Linked DNA regions of Gluconacetobacter diazotrophicus PA1 5. The main gene of each other region encodes a partner of the protein of the gene in region 2 in a complex. Links are inferred from orthologs where the notes say so. Each region holds a gene or a part of one and is shown on either strand. Other genes may lie near its edges. The genes, in order: GDI_RS08860 and xseA.

What was found.
Region 1: the proteins of xseA (region 2) and GDI_RS08860 are in contact, whole or in part, in a cryo-EM structure (PDB 8TXR), measured with the Escherichia coli proteins. The link is inferred for Gluconacetobacter diazotrophicus PA1 5 from one-to-one orthologs.

What each region holds. Positions count from the first base shown.
Region 1 is NC_010125.1:1,893,207-1,902,394, forward strand. Bases 6,286-9,188 are described here. They hold GDI_RS08860 (exodeoxyribonuclease VII small subunit), read right to left. Parts: upstream 7,901-9,188; coding sequence 7,670-7,900; downstream 6,286-7,669. Other genes in these bases: dxs (1-deoxy-D-xylulose-5-phosphate synthase), read right to left, coding at 6,286-6,721; GDI_RS08855 (polyprenyl synthetase family protein), read right to left, coding at 6,727-7,662; GDI_RS08865 (sulfurtransferase TusA family protein), read right to left, coding at 8,041-8,298; GDI_RS08870 (ROK family protein), read left to right, coding at 8,433-9,188. Also shown: trpS (tryptophan--tRNA ligase), read right to left, coding at 1-675; GDI_RS08830 (FKBP-type peptidyl-prolyl cis-trans isomerase), read right to left, coding at 740-1,237; GDI_RS08835 (argininosuccinate synthase), read right to left, coding at 1,286-2,515; 23S rRNA (adenine(2503)-C(2))-methyltransferase RlmN, read right to left, coding at 2,649-3,863; GDI_RS08845 (TlyA family RNA methyltransferase), read right to left, coding at 3,945-4,685; more of dxs, read right to left, coding at 4,718-6,285. UniProt on the Escherichia coli protein: Bidirectionally degrades single-stranded DNA into large acid-insoluble oligonucleotides, which are then degraded further into small acid-soluble oligonucleotides.
Region 2 is NC_010125.1:3,615,490-3,623,694, reverse strand. What follows is about bases 1,748-4,564. They hold xseA (exodeoxyribonuclease VII large subunit), read left to right. Parts: upstream 1,748-2,334; coding sequence 2,335-3,795; downstream 3,796-4,564. Other genes in these bases: GDI_RS16660 (helix-turn-helix domain-containing protein), read left to right, coding at 4,361-4,564; GDI_RS16665 (BA14K family protein), read left to right, coding at 3,809-4,204; purD (phosphoribosylamine--glycine ligase), read right to left, coding at 1,748-2,253. In the rest of the region: GDI_RS20090 (hypothetical protein), read right to left, coding at 1-82; GDI_RS16680 (YciE/YciF ferroxidase family protein), read right to left, coding at 172-678; more of purD, read right to left, coding at 973-1,747; more of GDI_RS16660, read left to right, coding at 4,565-4,834; GDI_RS16655 (hypothetical protein), read right to left, coding at 4,946-5,344; GDI_RS16650 (OmpH family outer membrane protein), read left to right, coding at 5,489-6,322; GDI_RS16645 (carbohydrate porin), read right to left, coding at 6,369-7,841; GDI_RS16640 (DsbA family protein), read left to right, coding at 8,049-8,205. UniProt on the Escherichia coli protein: Bidirectionally degrades single-stranded DNA into large acid-insoluble oligonucleotides, which are then degraded further into small acid-soluble oligonucleotides.

The DNA.
Region 1 (9,188 bases), 1.7 Mb from region 2 along the record:
GTCGGTCTTGGCCCGGCGGATCTTCAGCGCGATCGCGTCGGCGTCGTCGGTCATCTCGATCCGGCTCTGGGCCGACGGATCGGATTTGGACATCTTCTTGGTGCCGTCGCGCAGGCTCATGACCCGCGCGGCGCCGGCAGGAATCAGGGCCTCGATCGCCGGGAAGAAGTCCACGCCGTAATCGTGGTTGAATTTCTGTGCGATGTCGTTAGCCAGTTCCAGATGCTGGCGCTGGTCGTCCCCGACGGGCACCCGCGTCGCCTTGTAGGCCAGGATGTCGGCCGCCATCAGGTTGGGGTAGATATACAGGCCGGCCGAATGGTTTTCGCGGTCCTTGCCGGCCTTGTCCTTGAACTGCGTCATCCGGTTCAGCCAGCCCAGGCGCGACACGCAGTTGAAGATCCAGCCCAGCCGGGCATGGGCGCTGACGGCGGACTGGTTGAACAGGATATGGGCCTTGGGGTCGATCCCCGCCGCCAACAGCACGGCGGTCTGGGCCAGCGTCTGCTGGCGCAGCGCCTCAGGGTCCTGCCACACCGTGATGGCGTGCAGGTCCACGAGGCAGAAGATGCACTCATGGTCCTGCTGCAGCGCGACCCAGTTGCGGATCGCGCCCAGATAGTTGCCCAATTGCGGAATGCCGGTCGGCTGAATGCCGGAAAAGATGCGTTGCATGGCCGTTCTTTTCAGGCGTTTCCCCCCGTCCGGTCAAGCCGTCCGGTCCGGGGGGACATGCCGGCTACTGCGGCTTGGAGACACCCAGAAGCTGGATCTTGAAGACCAGCGGGCTGTCCGCCGGGATGATGCCCATCGAGCGATGGCCATACCCCAGTTCCGGCGGAACGTAGAGCATCCAGATATCGCCGACATGCATCAGCGGCAGGCCTTCCATCCAGCCCTTGATGACGCCGTCCAGCGGCATCTGCATATAGGCGCCCTGGCCGTGCTGGTCCGAACTGTCGAAGATGCCGCCTTCGGGCAGGCGGCCTTCGTAGATCACCATCATGACATCGCCCGGAACGGGGCTCTGCCCGTCCTTGGGGCCGGATTTCAGGACCTTGTAGGCCAGGCCGTCGGGCAGCGACTGGACGCCGGGCTCGGCCCGGACCTTGGCCATGAATTGCGCCGGGGTCATCTCCGGCTTGTATTCCTCGGGGCGGCTCCCCCCGCAGGCCGCCAGCGGCAGGGCCAGGGAAGAAGCGAGAAGGAGGGGAATGAAGCGGGACAGACGTTTCATGACACCTCGGTCAGACAGGACGAATGGAACGACATGCGGGACGCGATCCTACAGCGCGCCGCCGCGCCGTCCGATCTGCGCGCCCAGACGCAGACGCAGGGCGTTCAGCTTGATGAAGCCCAGTGCATCGCTTTGATTATACGCCCCTTCGTCGTCTTCGAATGTCACAACGCGGGTATCGTACAGGCTATGGGGGCTTTCCCGCCCGACGCAGATCACATTGCCCTTGTACAGCTTCAGCCGCACGCGTCCGGTCACGGAATGCTGGCTTTCGTCGATCAGGGCCTGGAGCATGCGCCGCTCGGGCGAGAACCAGAAGCCGTTATAGATCAGTTCGGCATAGCGGGGCATCAGGCTGTCCTTCAGGTGCCCGGCCTCGCGGTCCAGCGTGATGGTTTCCATGCTGCGATGCGCCGCCAGCAGGATGGTGCCGCCCGGCGTTTCGTAGATGCCGCGCGACTTCATGCCGACGAAGCGGTTTTCCACCAGGTCCAGCCGCCCGATCCCGTTGGCCTTGCCCAGTTCGTTCAGCCGCGCCAGCAGCGTGGCGGGGGACAGGGTGACGCCGTTCAGCGCCACCGGGTCGCCCGAGACGAAATCGATCGCGATTTCGGTCGCGACGTCCGGCGCGGCCTCGGGCGAGATCGTGCGCTGGAAGACGATTTCATCGGGTGCGACGGCAGGGTCTTCCAGCAGCTTGCCTTCGGACGAGGAGTGCAGCAGGTTGGCATCGACCGAGAACGGGGCCTCGCCGCGCTTGTCCTTCGCGATAGGGATCTGATGTTCCTCGGCGAAGGCCAGCAGCCGCGTGCGCGAGGTCAGGTCCCATTCCCGCCAGGGGGAGATGACCGTCACGTCGGGCTTCAGCGCGTAATAGGCCAGTTCGAAGCGCACCTGGTCGTTGCCCTTGCCCGTCGCGCCATGGGCCACGGCGTCGGCACCCACGGCCTCGGCGATTTCGATCTGGCGCTGGGCGATCAGCGGACGCGCGATGGAGGTCCCCAGCAGGTACTGGCCTTCATACAGCGTGTTGGCGCGGAACATCGGGAAGACGAAGTCCTTGACGAAGGTCTCGCGCAGGTCCTCGACGAAGATTTCCTTCACGCCGAACATTTCGGCCTTCTTGCGGGCGGGTTCCAGTTCCTCGCCCTGGCCGAGGTCGGCGGTGAAGGTGACGACCTCGCACCCGTAGGTGGTCTGCAGCCAGCGCAGAATTACCGATGTATCGAGCCCGCCGGAATAGGCGAGCACGACCTTCTTGACGTCCTTTACGGCCATGGGGAGGACACTCCTGTCGTCGAGGCTGCGCGATGATGCGGCGTTCCGCACCGATGTTCCGGGTCCTAGCACCGGATCGCCGCCGGTGCCAGCGGGCGCGCCGCCAATTCGGCGGCGTGCCTGTGTCCGGGGCTCAGGCCGTGGCGTTCCGGCGCTCGCGCTCGCTTTCCGTCCGCAACTGGCCGCACGCGGCCAGGATGTCGCGCCCGCGCGGCATGCGGATCGGCGAGGCGAAGCCCGCATCCATCACGATCTGGGCGAATTTCGCCAGTTGTTCGCGCGTGGACGGCTTGTAGGCGCTGCCGGGCCACGGGTTGAACGGGATCAGGTTGACCTTCGCGGGGATGCCGGCGATCAGGCGGACCAGTTCGCGGGCTTCGGCCTCGCTGTCATTCACGCCGCGCAACATGATGTATTCGAACGTGATGCGCCGTGCGTTGCTGGCGGTGGGATAGCGGCGGCACGCCGCGATCAGGTCCTCGATCGGATATTTGCGGTTCAGCGGGACGATCTCGTCACGCAGGTCGTTGCGCACCGCGTGCAGCGAGATCGCGAGGTTGATTCCCAGTTCGGACCCGCACTGGTCCATCATCGGGATCACGCCCGAGGTGGACAGGGTAATGCGGCGGCGCGACAGGCCGATGCCCTCGCCATCCATGATGATCTTCATCGCCTTGGCGATGTTCTCGTAATTATACAGCGGCTCGCCCATGCCCATCAGCACGATGGTCGACAGCAGGCGCGGCGTGTCGCCCTTTGGGCTGGGCCATTCGCCGTAGCTGTCGCGTGCCGCCATGAACTGGCCGACGATTTCCGCCGCCCCCAGGTTGCGCACCAGCTTCTGCGTGCCGGTATGGCAGAAGGTGCAGGACAGCGTGCAGCCGACCTGCGAGGAAATGCAGACAGCGCCCCGATCCTCGCGCCGGTCGGGGATATAGACCGTCTCGGCCTCCTGCCCGTCGCGGAAGCGGAAGAGGAACTTGCGGGTCTCGTCCGTCGAGGTCTGCACCATCGCCGCATCGGGCCGGCCGACGACGAAACGCTCGGCCAGCTTCGCCTGCAACGGCTTGGCGATCGAGGACATGCGTGCGAAATCCGTGACGCCCTGGTGATAGATCCAGTGCCACAACTGCTTGGTACGAAAGGGCTTCTCGCCGATTTCCACCAGCGCCTGCGTCAGTTCTTCGCGCGACAGGCCGACCAGTTCGCGCCGTCCGTCGGGCAGCACGCCGGCCGGTGGGGCGAACAGCGCGGATTTTGCCAGAATCCGCTTTCGTTCGACCTCGGTCATCGAGGCCGCCAGTCCGGTTTCGGCGGGCTGCTGGGCGGGGGCGGGAACGGCGGTCATGGACAGGTACTCATGCAACGGACGTGGGCGAAGGGCGGAATCCGCGCTGCCTATCACATCCGGACGCAAATGGGGGAATTACTATCCGTCCCGCCGCGCGGCGATCAGGAATTCGCGGTTGCCTTCCGGGCCCGTGATCGGGCTGGGTTCGATCCCCAGCACCGTCCAGCCGGGCATGGCGGACCACCAGTCGCGGATGGTGGCGCAGACCGCGTCATGGATCGCGGGGTCGCGCACCACGCCCTTTGGCCCCACCGCGTCGCGCCCGGCCTCGAATTGCGGCTTGATCAGGGCCACGGCCCCGGCGCCCGGACGGCACAACGCCAGCCCGGCGGGCAGGACCGTGCGCAGGCCGATGAAGCTGGCATCGCAGACCAGCACGTCGATCGGGTCGGGGATCGTCGTCGCATCCAGCGCGCGGGCGTTGCATTTTTCCAGCACCGTCACGCGCGGGTCGCTGCGCAGCTTCCAGGCCAGTTGGCCATGCCCGACATCGACGGCATAGATTTTTGCCGCGCCGTGCGTCAGCAGGACGTCGGTGAAGCCGCCGGTCGACGCGCCGACATCCAGGCAGATGCCGCCTTCGGGCGACAGGCCGAAATGCGCCAGCGCATGCGCCAGTTTGATGCCGCCGCGCGACACCCAGGGATGATCCTGTCCCTTCAGCCGCAGCGGCGCGTCCTCGGGCAACTGGTCGCCGGCCTTGGCCACGCGCCGGTCGCCCGAAAAGACCAGGCCGGCCAGGATCAGCGCCTGGGCGCGGGTACGGCTTTCCACCAGTCCCCGGTCGACCAGCATCTGGTCCGCGCGTTGCTTGGCCACCTGTGCGCCCCTTCGTTCCTTTCCGGGGGCGGTCAGGCCGTCTGTTGGGACGCGGCAACCCCCAGGGCCTGCATGGCGCATGCGGCGATGGCTGGGGCGTCCAGGCCGGCCTGGTGGTATTGGGCGTCCTGGGTGTTGTGGTCGATGAAGCGGTCCGGCAGGGTCATGGGCCGGAAGCGGATGGTGTCCAGCAGCCCGGTGCGGGCCAGGTGGTGCATGACATAGGCGCCGAAACCGCCCTCGGCGCCGTCCTCGATGGTCAGCAGCACGGCGTGGTTGCGGGCCAGGTTCTCGATCAGCGCGGTATCCAGCGGCTTGGCGAAGCGGGCGTCGGCGACGGTGGGGGCCAGCCCCTGGGCGGCCAGCATGTCGGCGGCCTTCAGCACCTCGGCCAGGCGGGTGCCCAGCGACAGGATGGCGATACCGCCGGTCTCGCGCCCCGACTGGCGGCCCATCTCGCGGATGATGCGGCCGCGGCCGATCTCCAGGATCTCGCCGGCCTCGGGCAGCGCCAGGCCCAGCCCGTTGCCGCGCGGGTAGCGCAGGGCGATCGGCCCGGCATCGAAGGCGCAGGCGGTCGCCGTCATGTGCAGCAGTTCCAGCTCGTCGCTGGGGGCCATGATGGTCATGCCCGGCAGGCAGCCCAGATAGTTGATGTCGAACGCCCCGGCATGGGTGGCGCCGTCGGCGCCGACCAGCCCGGCGCGGTCGATGGCGAAGCGCACCGGCAGGTTCTGCAGCACCACGTCATGCATCACCTGGTCGTAGGCGCGCTGCAGGAAGGTGGAATAGATGGCGCAGAACGGCCGCAGCCCCTCGGTCGCCATGCCGGCGGCGAACGTCACCGCATGCTGTTCGGCGATGCCGACGTCGAAGAAGCGGTCGGGGCAGGCGCGGGCGAAGGCGTCCAGCCCGGTGCCCGAGGGCATGGCGGCGGTGACGGCGACGATGGTGTCGTCCTGCTTCGCCCGGCGCACCAGCTCGCGGCTGAACACCGAGGTATAGCTGGGCGGTCCCGGCGGGGCCTTCTTCTGCTCGCCGGTCACCACGTTGAACTTGGCCACCGCGTGGTACTTGTCACCCGCCGATTCGGCCGGGCGGTAGCCGCGTCCCTTCTCGGTGAGGATGTGCAGCAGGATCGGGCCCTTGTCGTCGGCGTCGCGCAGGTTGCGCAGGATCGGCACCAGCTGGTTCAGGTCGTGGCCGTCGACCGGGCCGACGTAGTAGAAGCCCAGCTCCTCGAACAGGGTGCCGCCGGTGATCATGCCGCGGGCATATTCATCGGCCTTCTTGGCGGTGCGCTCCAGCCGCTCGGGCAGGCGGCGGGCCACCTTGCCGGCCAGGTCGCGCAGGCCGAGGAACTGGCGCGAGGACATCAGCCGCGACAGGTAGTTGGACATGGCGCCGACCGGGGGCGCGATCGACATCTCGTTGTCGTTCAGCACCACGATCAGCCGCCCGGCGCCGGGACCGGCGACCGAGGCGTTGTTCATCGCCTCGTAGGCCATGCCGGCGGAAATCGAGCCGTCACCGATGACGGCGACGACGTTGCGCTCGCGATAGGCGGGGTCGTGCTCGGCGCGCAGGTGGTGCGCCACCGCCATGCCCAGCCCGGCGGAGATCGAGGTCGAGGAATGGGCGGCGCCGAACGGGTCGTATTCGCTCTCGCACCGGCGGGTGAAGCCCGACAGGCCGCCGGGCTGGCGCAGGGTGCGGATGCGCTCGCGCCGTCCGGTCAGGATCTTGTGCGGATAGGCCTGGTGGCCGACATCCCAGATCACCCGGTCGGCCGGGGTGTCGAACACCGCGTGCAGCGCCACCGTCAGCTCCACCACGCCCAGCGACGCGCCCAGGTGCCCGCCGGTGGTGGATACCGCGTCCACCGTCTCGGCCCGCAATTCCTCGGCCAGCTGCTTCAGCTGCTCCACCGACAGGTTCCGCAGGTCCTCGGGATACGCCACCCGGTCCAGCAGCGGAAAGCGGCCACGCGTCGGAACCGAGCCCCCCGGCTGTGCGCCTGTGTTCTGTTCGGACATGATACTCAGCTCCTGCGATCGACCACGTACTGGACGAGATTCCGGAGCCTGTCGGCTTCGGCACCGAAAACATCAAGATGCGATTCGGCCTGTTCGGCCACACGCCGCGCCTCGCGCGCGGCGCCGTCGACGCCCAGCAGGGCGACATAGGTGGATTTGCCCGCGGCCTGGTCCTTGCCGGCGGTCTTGCCCAGTTCCTCGGCGCTGGCCGTGGCGTCCAGCACGTCGTCGGCGATCTGGAAGGCGGCGCCCAGGTCGCGCCCATAGGCCGCGATGCGCGCGCGCGCCGGCAGGTCCGCGTCGCCCAGGATCGCCCCGGCTTCCGCCGCGTAGCGGATCAGGCAGCCGGTCTTCAGCGCGTGCAGGCGCTCGACCTCGGGCAGCGAAAGGGCGCGGCCCTCGCCATCCATGTCGATCATCTGGCCGCCGACCATGCCGGCGGCGCCCGACGCGGCGGCCAGCGCCGCGACCAGGCCGATGCGGATGGTGGCGCTGGGGTGGGTCGCGGTGTCCGTCAGGATCTCGAAGGCCATGGTCTGCAGGGCATCACCGGCCAGGATGGCGGTGGCCTCGTCGAATTTCCTGTGCGTCGAAGGCTGGCCGCGGCGCAGGTCGTCATTATCCATCGCCGGCAGGTCGTCATGCACCAGTGAATAGGCATGCAGCATCTCGACCGATGCGGCGACCCGATAGGCCCGGGCGGGCTCCACGCCGAACAGGCTTGCGACCTCCGCCGTCAGGTAGCCGCGCAGCCGCTTGCCGCCGCCCAGCGTCGCATAGCGCATCGCGTCCACCACCCGGCCTTCGGCGCCCGGCACCGGCGGAAGAAGGCTGTCGATCGCGGCCTCGATGGCCGTCGCCCTGTTCGACAGGGAGGACCGCAGCAGGCTGGCGCGATCCGCGGAGTTCTCCATGTGGGCTGTCGCAGTTGTCTGGCTCATCGGCGCATCAATCCATAGATTTCGTCTCCAGCGCGCCATCGGCGCGCTGGATAATCGCCTGAACGCGGGCGTCGGCCTCGTTCAGCTTGGTGTCGCAATATCGTCTCAGGGCCGCACCCCGCTCATAGGACGCGATGGCGTCCTGAAGCCGCAACTGCCCGCCTTCCAACTGACGCACGATCTCTTCCAACTGGGCGAGGGCGTCTTCGAAGGAGAGCTGGGACAGGTCTTCCGTCATGGGTGCGATACTTCCATCATGAGGCGGAGGAATTACTCCCTGCCGGGCGCTTCTGCCAAGGGCGTAGGGGATATGACATGAATTTGTGCAGCTTGTGGCATTTGGGCCACGTCTTTGGAACGAATGCGAAAATAAGCCGTCTAACTGCCGGGATCGGTGGCCGGTGCCTGCTCGGGACGGCGGCGGATGACGAAGGAAAGCACGCCCGCATCCTCGCCGAACGCGATCAGCGCATGGCCGGTCTCGCGGCAAAAAGCCTGGAAATCCGCCACACTGGCGCGGTCGGTGGCCACCACGCGCAGCCGGTCGCCGGGCCGCATGCCGCGCAGGGCCCGGTTGGCCTTCAGTACGGGAAGGGGGCAGCTCAGCCCTTTGACGTCGAGCACGGTCTCGCTCATGACATGGAATCTCCGGAGGCAAGGGCGCCGGGGGAGGGTGGAAACGCCCGCTTACCGGCTGTCTTTACGACATGGACCGACACACCATAAAAGAATCAGCCTCCATAGAAAATATCACGGATTACGGGATGGACATGACCGACTATCGGATCGGGATCGATTTCGGCGGGACCAAGATCGAGATTGCAGCTCTGGCCCGTAAGGACGGGCAGGAACTCGTCCGGCGGCGCATCGTCAACCCGGGCTATTATGACGGCGCGATCACCGCCATCCGCGACCTCGTCGCGGGCGTGGACACGGAACTGGGCGGCCAGGGGACCGTCGGGATCGGCATTCCGGGTTCGATCAGCCCAGACACCGGCGTCATCAAGAACGCCAACGCGACGTGGCTGAACAACCAGCCGTTCGGCCGCGACCTGACCGCCGCCGTGGGGCGCGAGGTCCGGGTCGAGAACGACGCCAACTGCTTCGCCCTGTCCGAGGCCGTGGACGGCGCGGGCGCGGGATTCGGCGTGGTCCTTGGCGTGATCATCGGCACCGGCATGGGTGCCGGCATCATCGTGAACGGCAAGCTGCTGATCGGCGCCCATCACATTGCCGGGGAATGGGGACACGTGCCGCTGCCCTGGCCGCGAATCGAGGAAATGCCGCTGCCCAAATGCTTCTGCGGCAACGAGGGCTGCCTGGAACGCTATCTGAGCGGGTCGGCCCTGGCCCAGGACTGGAAGGGACCGGGCAACCGCAGCACCGCCGGGATCGAAAGCGCGGCCGAGGACGGGGACCAGACGGCGATCGGGGCGCTGGACCGCTATATGGACCGCATGGCGCGGGCCTGCGCCATGGCGATCAACTTCCTCGACCCCGACGTCATCGTGCTGGGGGGCGGCGTA
Region 2 (8,205 bases):
GGGCCGGCGGGTCGGACGTGACGGCGTTGCGCCATGTGGGCGATGTGTGGGCCGGGATCTGCATATCCGTATTCAGCGTCATGTTCGGCGCGATCCTTCGCATGATGGTGATAGCGCGACGCGGGGAGCCGCCCGTCGGGCGACCCCCCTTCGTCCCTGGTGTCGGGTGGGTCAGGCCGTCTGGCGTTGGGCCTGCGGATTGCTTTCCCGTTCCGCGATCTCGGAGAGCAGGGCGTCGGTCCGCTTCTCCTCTTCCAGGGTTTCGGCCAGCAGTTTTTCCGCATCGTCCAGGCCGAGATCGGCGGCCCACGCCCTGAGCGTGCCATAGCGCGCGATCTCGTAATGTTCGATGGCCTGGGCGGACCCGATCAGCACGGCGTCCGCCGCCTTGGTCGAGCCGAATTCCTCGAGGTCTTCCTCCATTTCGGCCAGGATGCCCTGCGTTGCCTCGCAGGTCTTGGCCCGGGGGGCGCGGCCGATGATGCCGAAGACGTCGTTCAGGCGTTCGACGTGGGTGGCGGTCTCGGTCGCGTGGGTTTCGAACGCCTTCTTGAGATCCGGCGCCTGGGCGGCGTGCACCGACCTGCGGAGCGCCTTCAGGATCTGCTTTTCGGCGAAATAGATGTCCTTCAGCGTTTCGTAGAACGCGTCGGACAGAGTCTTGTCCTGGGTTGCCATGATGATTGCCTTTCCATTTTATGGCCCCGCACGGGGTCGGCAAACGTCGTCCCGGAAAATCAGCCTCTACACGTGCAGGTTCTGCTGGAGAGGGCGGCGTTGCGTCCGCGGGATATCGGTGGTCCACGCGGCGTCCTGTCGCGCAGGGAGCGTTGGCCCGTATCCGGGATATCCTGGCGATCGGAATCGTTACGCGCATACGCGGATATGACTCCCCCAATGGAAAGCCACATCCGAAAATACGCGTTTTGGTCTGGATGGTTTCCGGACGGCGGGAATTTCTCCCGCCGTGGCTCAGGACGAGGCGCGCAGCGCCCGCTCGCCGATGTCGCGGCGCCAGACCGCGTCGTCCCAGCGGATGGCGGCCACGCCGTCATAGGCGCGGGCGCGGGCCTGGGCCAGGGTGGGGCCGGTGGCGCAGACCGTCAGCACGCGCCCGCCCGCCGCCACGATCCGGCCCTGGTCGTCGCGCCTGGTGCCGGCATGGAAGACGTGCACCCCCGGAAGCGCCCCGGCCTGTTCCAGGCCCGCGATCACGCCGCCGGCGGCGGGCCTGCCGGGATAGCCGCGCGCGGCCAGCACGATGCTGACGGAATGGTCGTCGGAAAAGCGGATGTCCGCCGCGTCCAGCGTGCCGTCCGCGACCGAGGCCAGGGCGGGCAGCAGGTCGGATTGCAGGCGGATCAGCAGGGCCTGGGCCTCGGGGTCGCCGAAGCGGACATTGTATTCGATCAGCTTGGGGCCGTCTTCGGTCAGCATCAGCCCGGCGAAGATCACGCCCCGGAACGGCGTGCCGCGACGGACCATCTCGGCCAGCATCGGGCGGACCAGCAGGTCCAGCGCCGCTTCCTGCCGCGCGCGGTCGAACCCGGCGGGGGGTGACACCGCGCCCATGCCGCCGGTGTTCGGGCCGGTATCGCCCTCGCCGATGCGCTTGTGGTCCTGCGCCGCGCCGATCAGCACGGCGGTATCGTCGGCGCAGAAGGCGAACAGCGAGATTTCGTCGCCGGTCAGGCATTCCTCGATCACCACCGACCGGCCGGCCTCGCCCAGGGCGGCGTCGTCCATCATGGCGCGGATCGCCTCCTCGGCCTCGGCCACGGTCTGGGCCACGACGACGCCCTTGCCGGCCGCCAGCCCGTCGGCCTTGATCACGATCGGCGCGCCGCGACGGCGGACGAAGTCCAGCGCCGGGGCGGCGGCGTCGAACCGTTCCCACCGCGCGGTGGGGATGGACGCCGCGTCGCAGATTTCCTTGGTGAAGCTCTTGCTGCCTTCCAGTTCCGCCGCCGCGCGGCTGGGGCCGGCGCAGGGGATGCCGGCCTGGGCGCAGGCGTCGGCCAGGCCCGCGACCAGCGGGGCCTCGGGGCCCGGCACCACCAGGTCGATCCGCTCGGCCCGGGCCAGGGCGACCAGGGCGGGTACGTCGTCGGCGGCGATGGCGACGTTGGTGCCCAGCGCCGCCGTGCCGGGGTTGCCGGGGGCGATGAACAGGGCCTCGAGCCTGGGCGAGCGCGCGATCGCTTCCGCCATCGCATGTTCCCGTCCGCCCGATCCGACCAGCAGCACCCGCATCCCATCCGCTCCAACAGTTCACGCCCGGCCTGGTTCATACTCAGGCTTCCGGGGACGCCGTCTCTATCATACCCTGTGGCGATGGACGAACCTCTTCGCGACTCCGGCACGGCCGGGGCGGGCAACGTGCCCGAATATTCGGTCTCCGAGATTTCGGGGGCGATCCGGCGCACGCTGGAGGGCACGTTCGGCCGGGTGCGCGTGCGCGGCGAGATCACGGAATTCAAGCGCTATCCGTCCGGGCATCTCTATTTCTCGCTGAAGGACGAGGGGGGGAAGATCTCCTCGGTGGTGTGGCGCGGGTCGGTGTCGCGGCTGGGGCTGAAGCCGGAAAACGGGGTCGAGGTCGTGGCGACGGGCAAGATCTCGTCCTATGGCGAACGCTCGTCCTACCAGTTGATCATCGACCGGCTGGACTACGCGGGCGAGGGCGCGCTGCTGGCGCGGATCGAGCGGCTGCGGCTGAAGCTGGCGGCGGAGGGGCTGTTCGACGCGGCGGGCAAGCGGGCGCTGCCGTTCCTGCCCGACGTGATCGGCGTGGTGACGTCCGCCCAGGGGGCGGTGATGCACGATATCCGCACCACCATCGCGCGGCGCTTTCCCCGCCGGCTGCTGGTCTGGCCGGTCGCGGTGCAGGGCGAGGCGGCGGCCGCGCAGATCGCCGCCGCCATCGCGGGGTTCGACGCCATCGACGGCAGGGGGCCGATCCCGCGCCCCGACGTGCTGATCGTCGCGCGCGGCGGCGGGTCGCTGGAAGACCTGATGGCCTTCAACGACGAGGTGGTGCTGCGGGCGGCGGCGGCGTGCCGCATTCCGCTGATTTCCGCCGTGGGGCACGAAACCGACACCACGCTGATCGATTTCGTGTCGGACCGGCGCGCGCCCACCCCCACGGCGGCGGCCGAACTGGCGGCCCCGGCCAGGGCCGAGCTGGTGGCCGATCTGGGGCATCGCGCGGCCCGGCTGACCAGCGGGCTGGCGCGCCTGACGCAGACGCTGCGGCTGCGGCTGGACCGGGCGGCGGCCCGTCTGCCCGACCTGCCGTCGCTGCTGGGCACGGCGCGGATGCGGCTGGACGATCGCGGCCACCGGCTGGACATGGCGCTGCCGGCGCTGGTCGCGCGGCGGCGCGCGGCGCTGCTGGCGGTGGAACGGGCCATGCCGTCCGCCAGCCTGCTGACCGGCCCGCGCCGGGCCAGGCTGGCGCTGGCGGCCAGCCACCTGCAATCCGGCCTGCGCCAGGCCCTGCGCGACGGGCACGCGCGGGCGGACAGGACGCGCCTGCGCCCGGCCCCGCTGGCGGCGATGCTGCGCGAGCGGCGTGCCCACCTGGCCGGGCTGGCCGGGCGGCTGGAGTCGTTGTCGCCCATGGCGGTGCTGGAACGCGGCTATGTCCTGGTGCGCGACCCGGCGGGGGTGCCCGTCACCCGCGCCGCCGACGTCCGTCCGGGCGGCCGGCTGGTGCTGATCTTCGCGGATGGCGAGGCGGCGGTGCGCGCCGACAGGTCCGGCGAGGCCGCCCAGGGGCGGCTGGATATCTGAAAGGCAGCGGATCTTGAAACAGCTTCTCCTCTCGCCGTCCGGGCGTGCCCGGCCGGCCCTGTTCCTGCCGGTGCTGCTGCTGCCCGTGCTGTGCCTGATGGGGTGCGCGGCGCAGCCGGTGCCGCCCACGGCCCGGACGGCGCCGGCCCGCCGGCCGCCGCTGCAATTCGCGCCTGGCACGGTGGTCGAAACGCCCCCGCCGGCGAACGAGGCGCAACTGGTCAACGACCCCTCCGCCCCCGCCGACACGCCGCTGTGCGGCGCCGCGGCGCGCGAGGGGCTGGCCATGGCCGCCAGGGTGAACCCGGCGCCCCTGGCCTCGGGCAATGCCTGCACCGCCAATGCCTGTTTCGATCCGCTGACCGGGACCTATATCGGGGCCGACGGAAACCGGCACGTGTGCCGGTAGACGCCTGTTCCGGGCCGCTCCCGCCTGTCCTGCCCGCATTCGCGGAGCAGGCCCGAAGGCGCGAAATCCGGCCGGTCGCACAACCGTTATCGGGAAACGGCCGTGCGGCGCAGGTTCTGATTGACAGTCGGCGGGGCGGGGCAACATCGTTCCATCATGACCGGCCATTCCCCTGTGGATGGCGCCGATGACGGTGCGGCGACCGTCCATCACTTCCCCCTGCGGCGCATGTTGCCGCTGGAGGATGCTGCGCTTTACCTGGGCATTCCCGCGCGGCGGCTGCGGATCCTGGGCCTGCTGAATGCGGGCCCGCGTCCGGCGGCACGCCATGGCAGGAATGCGATGTACCGGGTCGAGGACCTGGATCGCTATGTGGCCACGCTGTATGCGGAGGCGCGGATTTCCATGGCCGAGCAGGCGCGGCAGCGGCAGGAATGGCGGGTCCGCGCCGCCACGACGGTCGATTTCGACGCGCATGGCCGGCGGCGCGGGCCGGTCGATCCCTGCATGCAGATCCTGACCCTGAACGCGCTGGTGTCGGTGGGCAGCCCCCTGGTGCTGAAGATGCTGTTCGTATCGGGGCTGGGGGTGATCTTCCTGTCGCATACGCCGCTGGTGTGGCGGCTGTAGGGAACAGCGGGCGTGACGCCGGGAACATTGGCATCACGCACCGGCGTCACACCTGCCTGTGTAGGATTGAATTGTAACCAAATTATGACCCGCGTTCCGGCATTCGGGCCTTCAGCACGATGATGTCGCCGCGCAGGGGGGAACGGGCGGCCCCATCGGCGGCAGGGGCGCGCGTTCGCCCACCGGTGGCGGGGGCACCACCTGCGGCACGGTGGGCGGCAGCGCCTGGACGTCCGTGGGCTGGGCCGGGGGAATCGCCTGGCCGGGATAATAGATCGGCCCGCGATAGTTCGGGGCCGTCTGCGCCGCGTTCAGGCGGTCGATGAGCGAATCGCCGGTGCCGTCGGGATAGGCGGAATGCGGCTGTGCGGCCCGGGAGGGCGCGGCCGGCGGCGGGGCCGCCCGGGCAGCCAGGGGCGCGACCCAGGGGATGGCCAGGGCGGCCGGCAGCAGGACGGTCCGCAGCAGGGCGGCCCGTGGCGTCCGGGTAGGGCTGGAGTGCGTTGTCATCGGGGCTGTCTTTCGCGTGGTGATGGGTGGTGCCGGAACGCGGCCCGGTGGCGCATGGTTTTGTGTCCCGTTCGGCATCGCGCGCCCCGCTTTCCGGCGGTCGAGGACTGTTCAGGTCCCTGGCGATCCGCTAGGCAACAAGACATGTCCTTTCTGCTTCGCGCCCTGCCGCGCCCCATGCAACTGTCACGGACCGCGACCATGATCGATTTTCCCCGTGTTCCTGGCCATCGGACCGGGATGACCCCGCTTGGCCGGCGGATTCTGGCCGGCCTGTGCGTCGCGGCCGCGATGGGCGCGGGCCTGGCGCCCGCCGCTGCGCCGGCCGCCCCCGCCCCGGCCGCGGCCAGCCAGGACGGTGTGGCCGGCGGTGGGCCCCCGCCCGTGCTGCCGGCCCCCCCGGTGCCCGATTTCGGCCCGCTGCCCGCGGGCGCCCGCCCGCCGCAGCCGGTGATCGGCGTGTTCGATACCAACGAGATCATGCGCCAGTCCGTCGCCGTCCAGCAGGTCGAGCAGGAAATGGGAACCCGGCGCGAGGCGCTGATCCACGATGTCCGAGCCGAGGAGGAACAGATCCAGGCCCTGCGCCAGCGCATGCTGAATGCCCCCCGCGACCAGGCCGAGGCCCAGCAGCGCGCGCTGCAGCAGCGCCTGGCGGCCGACCGGCAGAAATTCGGCAACCGCAACCGTATCCTGCAGGAAGACACCCAGATCGCGCTGAACCAGGTCCAGCGCGAGGTGGACCAGGTTCTGGCCACGGTGGCGAAGTCGCGCGGACTGACGATCGTGGTGCAGTCCAGCGGCACGGTCCTGCATGGGCCGCAGGTCGATATCAGCGAGCAGGTTGCCAGCCGGCTGAACGCCGTGCTGCCGCATGTCTACCTGCCCGCGGCGAACGAGGACCCGGAAGTGATCGCGAAATCGGGCAAGTTCCCCACCGCGCCCGTGCAGATGACCGACCCGAACCAGCAGGGGTAAAGCCTGTCTCTGCGGAGGCGCGCCGACGACGAACCGGCGCGCCCGGTCACAGGATTTCGATATGGCTCTTGAAGCCCAGCAGCGTGGCGTTGCGCAGGTTGGACTGGGCGTTGGGGTTGAAATAATATTCGAACACCGGCTGGAACACCACGCCACGGCAGACATGGATGGCGTAGTTCACTTCCAGCACCTCGGCATGGCCCTGGATGCCGGTCGCGTGGTTCGGCAGGGACTTTCCCACGTTCATCAGGTACCCGTCGGTCAGCGACACCCCACGGTCGATTTTGGTATAGGTAAACGCGGCGCCGATCGTGTCGAAGGGGCGCGAGGGCCAGAAACCCCGGTCCAGGAAGGCGACATAGCCCACGTAGTTCCGCAGTGACGTATGCGGATCGTTATAGGTGATGCCGGTCAGCATCGTGATTCCGGCATCCTTGCCGCCACCTTTCGGGTGATAGAGCCGCTGGTCGAACATCGCCCAGCTTTCCCATCCCGCGCTGTGCATGCGCGGCGCGCGGCCGCTCAGCGCGTAGGGCCGCCCGTCGTTGTCGAACAGGTTGTCGGGCATCGGTTCGTCCAGCGCCGCCGCCCCGACCTTGTAATGTCCGGGCAGCGTGCCGTGCCCGAACACGGGTTCCCATCCCGTTTCGACGGGGATGGTGTAGCCCAGGATGTTGGACCCGTTGAACTTGAACCCGGTGCGGTGCTGGGCCACGGCATAGACGCCGTTTTCCATCGGATAGACACCGGTCTGGATATAGGTGGCGCGGGTGGGTCGGCCCCGGACGCGGAACCCCCAGGTCGAGGCCGGATAGCCTGGCATGTAGTTCGAATCCGTAATGCCCTTGGGGCGGCCGCACATGCTGCCGTTCATGAAATTGCAGAACAGCGGGCTGGCCGCGAAATCCGACGCCAGGGGAATACGCCCCGCCGCGATGGCCAGGCGGCCGCCGAACAGGGTTTCCTCGCCATAGGCCAGCACCAGATGCACCGCGACGTTGCCGCCGCCGCCGTAATCTTCCGACGCGTGGTCCAGCCAGTCGCCGAACATGCGGTTGGCGGTGGTGCCGTACCGCCCCACCGTGATGACATGGGTGGCAAAGCCGGCCAGGCCCGCCAGCTTCTCCCAGTTGATGTCCAGTTCGTTGGCGTACTGACCGGCATTGCTGGCGCCCTGGCGATAATTCCGGAATCCGGGGGTCGGCTGCGTCAGCGCGCCCGCGAATTCGTTGGTGTTGTCGAACAGGAAATTGATGCCGCGATCGCGCAGGTATCTCGTCAGCCCGAACGGGTTGGGAAACAGCGCCTCGGGCTGGGAAAAGGGCGGAACGGATGTCGTCAGCGACGCCGCCGCGGGCAGCGGCGTGCTGACGCGGATGCTGGGGGCCGAGCCGATATCGTTATCGAGCACCTGCGCGTGTGCGGCGGGGATGCAATGCGGCAGAAGGGTGCTGAGCGCGCAGGCCGTCAGTCCGCGACGAAAGGACCGGTCGATGCGCCGGACAGAGAGGAACCGCATTGAGGGGGCAACTGACCGCTGAGTCGAAAGGAAAAGGCGCACCACGTATCACGTTTCAGCATGGCTGTCCCCGCATTGCCGCGTCAATACAAGAAAATTATCCGGTTTTGCCTGCCCGGGCGCGGCTTGCCTGTTCCGGCGTCAGGATGGAGATTGGACCGCGAACCCGGGACGGAACCGGGACCACGGGAAGCGGGAGCGAAGGGAATGACGACGAAGACATGGCATGCCGACCCTCTGACCTGGGGCCATGGCCCGAGAGTGTTCGAGATGTTCCTGGAGCCGACCTGCCCGTTTTCCGTCCGCGCCTTCGGCAAGCTGGACGACCTGCTGGCGCAGGCGGGCATGGATCGGATTACCGTCA